Lewinella sp. 4G2: one gene and its partner. The protein of the gene in region 1 interacts with the protein of each later gene in a pairwise test. Links are inferred from orthologs where the notes say so. Each region holds a gene or a part of one and is shown in the gene's direction. Other genes may lie near its edges.

The links.
Region 2: the proteins of A3850_RS11360 (region 1) and ftsA interact in binary tests that used the Escherichia coli proteins (3 or more experiments, as listed by UniProt). The link is inferred for Lewinella sp. 4G2 from one-to-one orthologs.

The regions. Positions count from the first base shown.
Region 1 is NZ_LVWJ02000014.1:2,712,871-2,716,415, reverse strand. What follows is about bases 283-3,179. They hold A3850_RS11360 (rod shape-determining protein), read left to right. Parts: upstream 283-1,160; coding sequence 1,161-2,198; downstream 2,199-3,179. Other genes in these bases: A3850_RS11350 (hypothetical protein), read left to right, coding at 3,135-3,179; mreC (rod shape-determining protein MreC), read left to right, coding at 2,284-3,111; A3850_RS11365 (glycosyl hydrolase), read left to right, coding at 283-857. Outside these bases: more of A3850_RS11365, read left to right, coding at 1-282; more of A3850_RS11350, read left to right, coding at 3,180-3,545. UniProt on the Escherichia coli protein: Forms membrane-associated dynamic filaments that are essential for cell shape determination. Acts by regulating cell wall synthesis and cell elongation, and thus cell shape.
Region 2 is NZ_LVWJ02000014.1:2,839,222-2,842,812, forward strand. Bases 225-3,167 are described here. They hold ftsA (cell division protein FtsA), read left to right. Parts: upstream 225-955; coding sequence 956-2,380; downstream 2,381-3,167. Other genes in these bases: A3850_RS11880 (cell division protein FtsQ/DivIB), read left to right, coding at 225-703; ftsZ (cell division protein FtsZ), read left to right, coding at 2,596-3,167. In the rest of the region: more of A3850_RS11880, read left to right, coding at 1-224; more of ftsZ, read left to right, coding at 3,168-3,591. UniProt on the Escherichia coli protein: Essential cell division protein that assists in the assembly of the Z ring. May serve as the principal membrane anchor for the Z ring.

The DNA.
Region 1 (3,545 bases):
ATGATGGTGGCGAGACCTGGACGAACATCAACAACGGGCTGCCGCGGAATCTGTGGGTCAGCCGAATCGCCGCGGGCAAGCACGATGCTTCCACCGTCTACCTCACCCTCAATGGTTACCGAAATGATGATTTCACGAGCCACGTTTACAGGAGTACCGACCAAGGGGCCAGCTGGGACCGAATCGGTCAGTTCCTACCCACGGAGCCCGCTAACGTGATCCTGGAAGACTATTCCTCCCCCAACCTACTCTTCGTCGGTTCCGACCACGCCCTCTACGTGAGTATCGATGGCGGTAAGAAGTTCAATACCGTAAACAATGGCTTGCCGGCCGTGGCGGTCCACGATCTTGTCATTCACGAGCCCAGCGGCGACCTGATCGTCGGCACCCACGGGCGGTCACTTTACAAGGCCAACGTCAAACTCCTGCAGGCCGCCGCGCGGGAATCCGGTGCCATGGCCATTGATGCTCCCGAGGTTGTCCGTTACTCCAGCCGCTACGGCACCCTGGATTTTGACCTTCAGACCCGTAAGCCAGAAATGAAGTTCGCCGTTTATAATCCGGGCGCTGCCGCGGGTGCGGAGTTAAGGATCAAGAGCGACGACGGAACAACCCTCTACCAGCGGGATCTGAAATTGATGCCGGGCATCAACCAGTTCACCTACGACCAGACCTTCGATGGGCGTTTTGCCGAAATGGTCAGCGTTGCCTTGACCAATATACAGGAAGACAGCAGCCGCCCCGCCGCTAAAGTGGAAGCTGCTAAGGACGGTAATTTCTACCTCCGCAAAGGCAATTATACCCTGACGGTGGCGGCCGGCAGCAACGTGGTCGAGCATTCCTTCGAAGTGAAGTAGTTCCGTCCCGAAATCAATTCCTGAGGCTCGTGCATTCCATCCGCTTACTAGAGTGAGCGGATGGATGTACGGGCTTTCTCTTTTTAACTACTGCTTGCACTAATAAATCCCGTAAACATCAATCACTTACGGGCAATTTTTGCGACTTTTGCACTTTGTAAGTAGGGCGACTAATTGTTGCCCTTACTTTACACCAACTCAATACTAAGTGCCGGGGTAAACACTTTGACTCTGCGGTCAAGAACCTACTTCAAACCGACCCACGGCCGAAACAGCATCGCGCTACGCTAACCACCGGAATACATGAGGTTATTCAGTCTTTTTCAGCAAAACCTGGCCATTGATTTGGGGACCGCCAATACCCTGATCATTCAGAATGGAGAGGTGGTGATTGACGAGCCTTCCATCGTAGCCATCAACCGTAAAACGGAGGAGACCATCGCCGTCGGTTACCGCGCCATGCAAATGCACGAGAAGACTCACGAAAACATTCAGACTGTCCGCCCACTGAAGGACGGGGTGATTGCCGACTTCCGCGCCGCCGAACACATGATCAAGGGGATGATCGAAATGATCGGGACCCGCAAGTCATTCCTCACCCACCTCAAAATGGTGATCTGCATCCCTTCCGGCATCACCGAAGTAGAAAAGCGCGCCGTATTTGAAAGCGCCGCCCGGGTAGACTCCAAAGAGACCTACCTCATCTACGAACCCATGGCCGCCGCCCTCGGTATCGGCCTCGACGTAGAGGAACCCATTGGCAACATGATCATCGACATTGGGGGTGGCACGACGGAAATTGCCGTCATCGCCCTGTCGGGAATTGTTTGCGACCAGTCCATCCGCACGGCGGGGGATGAGTTCACCGAGAACATCGTCAACTACATGCGCCGAAGCCACAACATCCTGATTGGGGAGCGGACGGCAGAGCAGATCAAATTCCACGTAGGTTCCGCCCTCGGCCAACTGGATAACCCACCGGAAGATTACGCCGTCAATGGCCGGGACTTGCTCAACGGTATCCCCCGCCAGATCACGGTCAATTACCAGGAGATTGCCGCGGCGCTCGATGAATCCATTCAGGCTATCGAAGAAGCCGTCATCCGTGCCCTGGAGACGACGCCTCCGGAACTCGCCAGCGACATATACAAGACCGGCCTATACCTCACCGGAGGTGGTGCCCTCCTCCGTGGTTTGGACAAGCGTCTCAGTGCCAAAACCCAACTACCCGTCCACGTTGCCGAAGACCCCCTGACTGCGGTTGTCCGTGGCACCAGCAAGGCTTTGGCGGATACGCGGCGGTACAAGAGTATTTTGGTACCGAGCTCCAGCGTAAGTTAATTATCAGTCTATAGTCTGTAGTCTTTAGTCTATAGTGCATCTACTCAAGACTAAAGACTACAGACTATAGACTACAGACTACCCCGTGCAGCAACTACTCCGCATATTTTTCAGCAACGGCAGCTTCTTCACCTTCGTGGCGCTGCAGCTGGTAAGTATGTACTGCATCATCAGCTTCAACAGCCCCCAGGCTTCCATCGCCGCCGAAACCTGGAGCATCCGGGCGGGGGCCGTCCGTAGCGTGACGGAGAGCGCGCGGGATTACCTGGACCTGGAGGCGGAGAACGAAGCTTTACGCCAGGAAACGGCCCGGCTGCGACAGCTCCTCCCCGAAAGCAGTTATGACGCCAAGGTGGTGGTGGATTCGATGGAAGACCGCCAACTCATCCAGCGTTACAACTACCTGACTGCCCACGTCGTCAACCGCTCGCCGTACCGGCCCAACAATACGCTGATCATCGACCGTGGACGTACTCTTGGCGTCCGGCCCGGCCAGGGCGTAGTGGGAGCCACCGGGTTGGTGGGTATCGTAGACCGGGTTACGGAGAACCACGCGCGGGTGCTCTCCGTCCTGCACCAGAGTATTCGCATCAGTGCGGGTTTGCGCTCCGGCGATTTTGGCACCCTGCGTTGGGATGGCCAGGATCCGCGTTACGTCACCGTAACCGATTTGGCGGATTACATCAAAGTCGCTCCCGGGGATACGATCTTCAGTACGGGTTACTCCAACGTCTATCCAACCAACCAGGTGATTGGGACGGTTGAGTCGGCGGAGGTACAGCCGGGCACGGGAAGCCAGAACCTGCGCGTAGCGCTATCCAATGACCCCTTGATTGAGACTGACGTATTCGTCGTGCAAGACCTATTCAAAGATGAATTGTCTGGCCTTGCCGACGAGGGAGAGACTAACTAATCAACGCTAACGACTAACCTAATATGCGCGGTTCCGACCCCATCAGTAATGGAATACGGTTTGTCGTTTTTCTCTTCCTGCAGGTTTTCCTGTTCAGGCAGGTGAGTATTTCGTTTGGGGGGACGGCCTACCTGTCCATCATCGTCAGTCCGCTCTTCATCGCTTTACTCCCGCTCCGGACGCCACGGCCGCTCGTGGTGCTTTTTGCCTTCCTACTGGGCTTTGGTACGGACCTCTTCTACGAATCACTGGGGGTGCACATGGCGGCGGCCTGCTTCACCGGTTACATGCGCCAATTCATCTTGCGCTCCCTCGAGCCGAAGGATGGTTTTAAAGTAAAGGCGAGCCCCGAAGGACGGGATTTAGGTTTCAGCTGGTGGATGAAATACCTGGCCCTTATGCTGACCGCCTACCTGGTTTGGTACTTCAGCATG
Region 2 (3,591 bases), 130 kb from region 1 along the record:
GGCCATCGGAACCCGCGAAGCCTCCCACGTACAAACGGTGGCCCCCGTCGTGATGCCATTACCCGATGGTAGTGCGCTCGTCACGCCCGAACAATTATTGGAAAAATTGTCCGCCAGTTTCACCAAACCGTTGAGCGCTCTTTCACTAGCGGACATTGACATCAAGCGGGTAGAAGATGTATTGGAAAACCAGGCTTTCGTCGCCGATGCGGATGCTTTCGTGGATGATGATTTGCAGTTAAATATCATCGTCACCCAACAAGTACCCCTCCTACGGGTCATTGCGGAAAACGGACAGAATTACTACCTGGATGAGAATGGTTTGCGGATGCCACTAAGTGAAAACTACACCGCCCGCGTCCCGGTCGTTACGGGCAACATCGTTTTGTGGTCGGACGACTTTATGGAGGATTCTGATAACCAACTTTACCAATTGGTACAATTTGCCCGCCACATTCGGGCCGATGAATTCCTCAACGCACTCGTCGAACAGGTTTACGTAAACACCGCCGGAGAATGGGTGCTGGCCCCCAAAGTAGGCGACCAAATTATTCACCTCGGCCGCTACCACGAAATGACTACCGTTGAGCGTCTCGAACGCCTGAAAACTTTCTACCGGGAGGGCGTGCCCTACGAAGGATGGCGCAAGTACAAAAGCTTCGATCTACGTTACAACGATCAGGTGGTAGCCCGGAAAAACTAAGCAAGAAAGTGGCGAATTTGAGCTGCTCGTAAGCCCCTCCAATCCACCACAAAAAAATATCACTTTAAATGAAAATTTTGCGTCTAATTAGCCTCTGAAAGTAAATTGTTATGAGTACATTTACAACTAAGCGATGAAGCACTCATTGCATTGGATTTCAGGAGGCAAAATGGCCCCAAATTTTTGATTTTCGACCGCTGAGACGACCCTCTCCAAGTCGAATTATTTTATATTCAGCTAAATAGGTTTAGAATGTCTGATACCACTCAACAACAAATTATTGCTGCGCTAGATATTGGCACCACCAAGGTCTGCGCACTCGTCGGAAAACGCGACGAGCACGGCCAACTGGAAATCCTGGGGACGGGAAAAGTACAGTCCGAAGGCGTCATGCGCGGCGTCGTCAACAACATCGAAAAAACGATTACCGCAATCAAAGATGCGTGTGATTTAGCCCGTCGGTCAAGTGGGGTAGACTTTGATGTCGTCCACGTCGGTATTGCCGGCCAACACATCAAAAGTTTGCAGCACCGCGGTATGCTCGTGCGGGATAACGCCCGGGAGGAGATCAGCCAGCGCGACATTGACCGGCTCATCAGCGACATGCATAAGTTGGTATTGCCCCCCGGTGATAAGATTCTTCACGTGATTCCGCAGGAATACACCGTTGATATGGAGCAAGGCATCGTGGACCCGATCGGTATGTCCGGTAGCCGCCTCGAAGCGAACTTTCACATCATTACGGGCCAGACAATGGCTAGTAATAACATCAACCGTTGCGTGGAGCGCGCTGATCTTGAAATGGCGAGCGTTACCCTCGAACCCATTGCCAGCGCCGCATCCGTACTGTACAAAGACGAAAAGCAAGCGGGCGTTGCCCTCGTAGATATTGGCGGAGGCACCACCGACATCACCATTTACAAGGATGGTATCATTCGCCACACGGCGGTCATTCCATTCGGTGGCAACGTCTTTACCAGTGACATCAAGCAGGGCTGCACCGTCATGTACGATCAGGCAGAAAAACTGAAGATCGTTTACGGCCGTGCCGTCCCCAACGAGGTGCAGGAGAATCGTCTCATCGTAATTCCCGGATTGCGTGGTCGTGATCCCAAAGAAATCAGCGAAAGAAACTTATCCCGCATCATTATGGCGCGGGGAGAAGAGATTTTGGATCACGTACAGTGGGAGATCCGCCGGGCTGGGTTCAATCAGCACGACTTGATCGGAGGCATCGTTTTGACGGGCGGTGGATCCTTACTTAAGGACCTCGATAAGCTTACTGAGATCCAAACCGGAATGTCCGCCCGCCTCGGCACTCCCGTAGAGCACCTGACGCACGGATACCAGGAAAAACTGACCAGCCCTGTTTACGCTACCGGCCTCGGTCTTTTACTCCAGGGATTCAGCGATATTGATGCTGGCCGCATCGAACCAGTCCTATCCCGCCGCAAGGAAAAGGAGGCTGCCGCTAAAGCCGCTGCCGAAGCCGCTGCTCTCCGTGTCCAGGAGGACAACAACATGAAGGAACGCCAGGCAGCTCAGGCAAAATTGTTGGAACTCCAACGCCAGCGCGAAGCCGAAGCTGCTACCAATTCCGGACAGAGTGGCTGGTTGAACAATATGTTCAAAAAGACCAAGGAATGGTTCGAAGCGGAGCCGGACGCCGATCTTTAATCGTCCGCTAATGTCCGGCAGCTGTACGTTTCCTACGTATTCACCTACCGGACATTGCACCCGCGGCAGCGCAAAAACAACTTAATTTATACCATATAAAAATTTGGGTGAGAGAATTGACCATTTCACCCAAGCCCGCAGTAATACTCTCTAGCCAGTTTCAAAAAAGGTGTGAAAACGGTGAGGACCGAGCCCGCGGGCACAAAACCTGAATTATGACTATCGATTTCCCTCAGGGCGAAGCGCCCATCATCAAAGTAATCGGTGTAGGTGGCGGTGGCTCTAACGCCGTGAACCACATGTACGAACAAGGTATCATTGGCGTCGATTTCGCCATCTGTAATACCGACCACCAGGCCCTCGAACAGAGCCCGGTGCCCACCCTCATGCACCTCGGCCCAAACCTGACCGAAGGACGCGGAGCCGGCTCCAAGCCCAACGTTGGCAAGGCCGCCTGCGAAGAGAGCATTGAAGAGGTAAAGAAATACCTGAATAACAATTGCCGGATGCTCTTCGTCACCGCCGGAATGGGTGGTGGTACCGGTACCGGCGCGGCGCCCATCATCGCCAAGACCGCCCGTGAAATGGGCATCCTGACGGTGGGTATCGTAACCCTCCCCTTCACCTTTGAAGGCCGCCGCCGCGCGACCAACGGAATGGAAGGACTGAAAGAATTGAAGGATAACGTCGACACGCTGATTGTCGTCAGCAACGACAAACTACGCCAAATCCACGGCAACCTGAGTCTGAAGGATGCCTTCTCAAAGGCGGATAACATCCTGACGACCGCCGCGAAAGGTATCGCCGAGATCATCACCGTTCCCGGTTACGTAAACGTTGACTTCGAAGACGTCAACACGGTAATGCGCGACAGTGGAGTAGCCATCATGGGCACTGCAATGGCGGAAGGCGACGACCGCGCCCGCCAAGCAGTGGACCAAGCCCTACACAGCCCACTGCTCGAGGATAACGACATCCGTGGTGCTGAGCACATCCTGTTGAACATTACCTCCGGTAAGCGGGAAGTGACGATGGATGAGATCTTTGAGATCACTGAATTCGTCCAGGAAGAAGCTGGCTACGGAACGGACCTTATCTGGGGTAACTGTTTCGACGAAAGCCTCGGTGATAGCTTGAGCGTGACCGTAATTGCTACCGGTTTTGGTGGTCGCAAGACCCTCAGCTCCGCCAGCGGAACTGAGCGCAAAGTG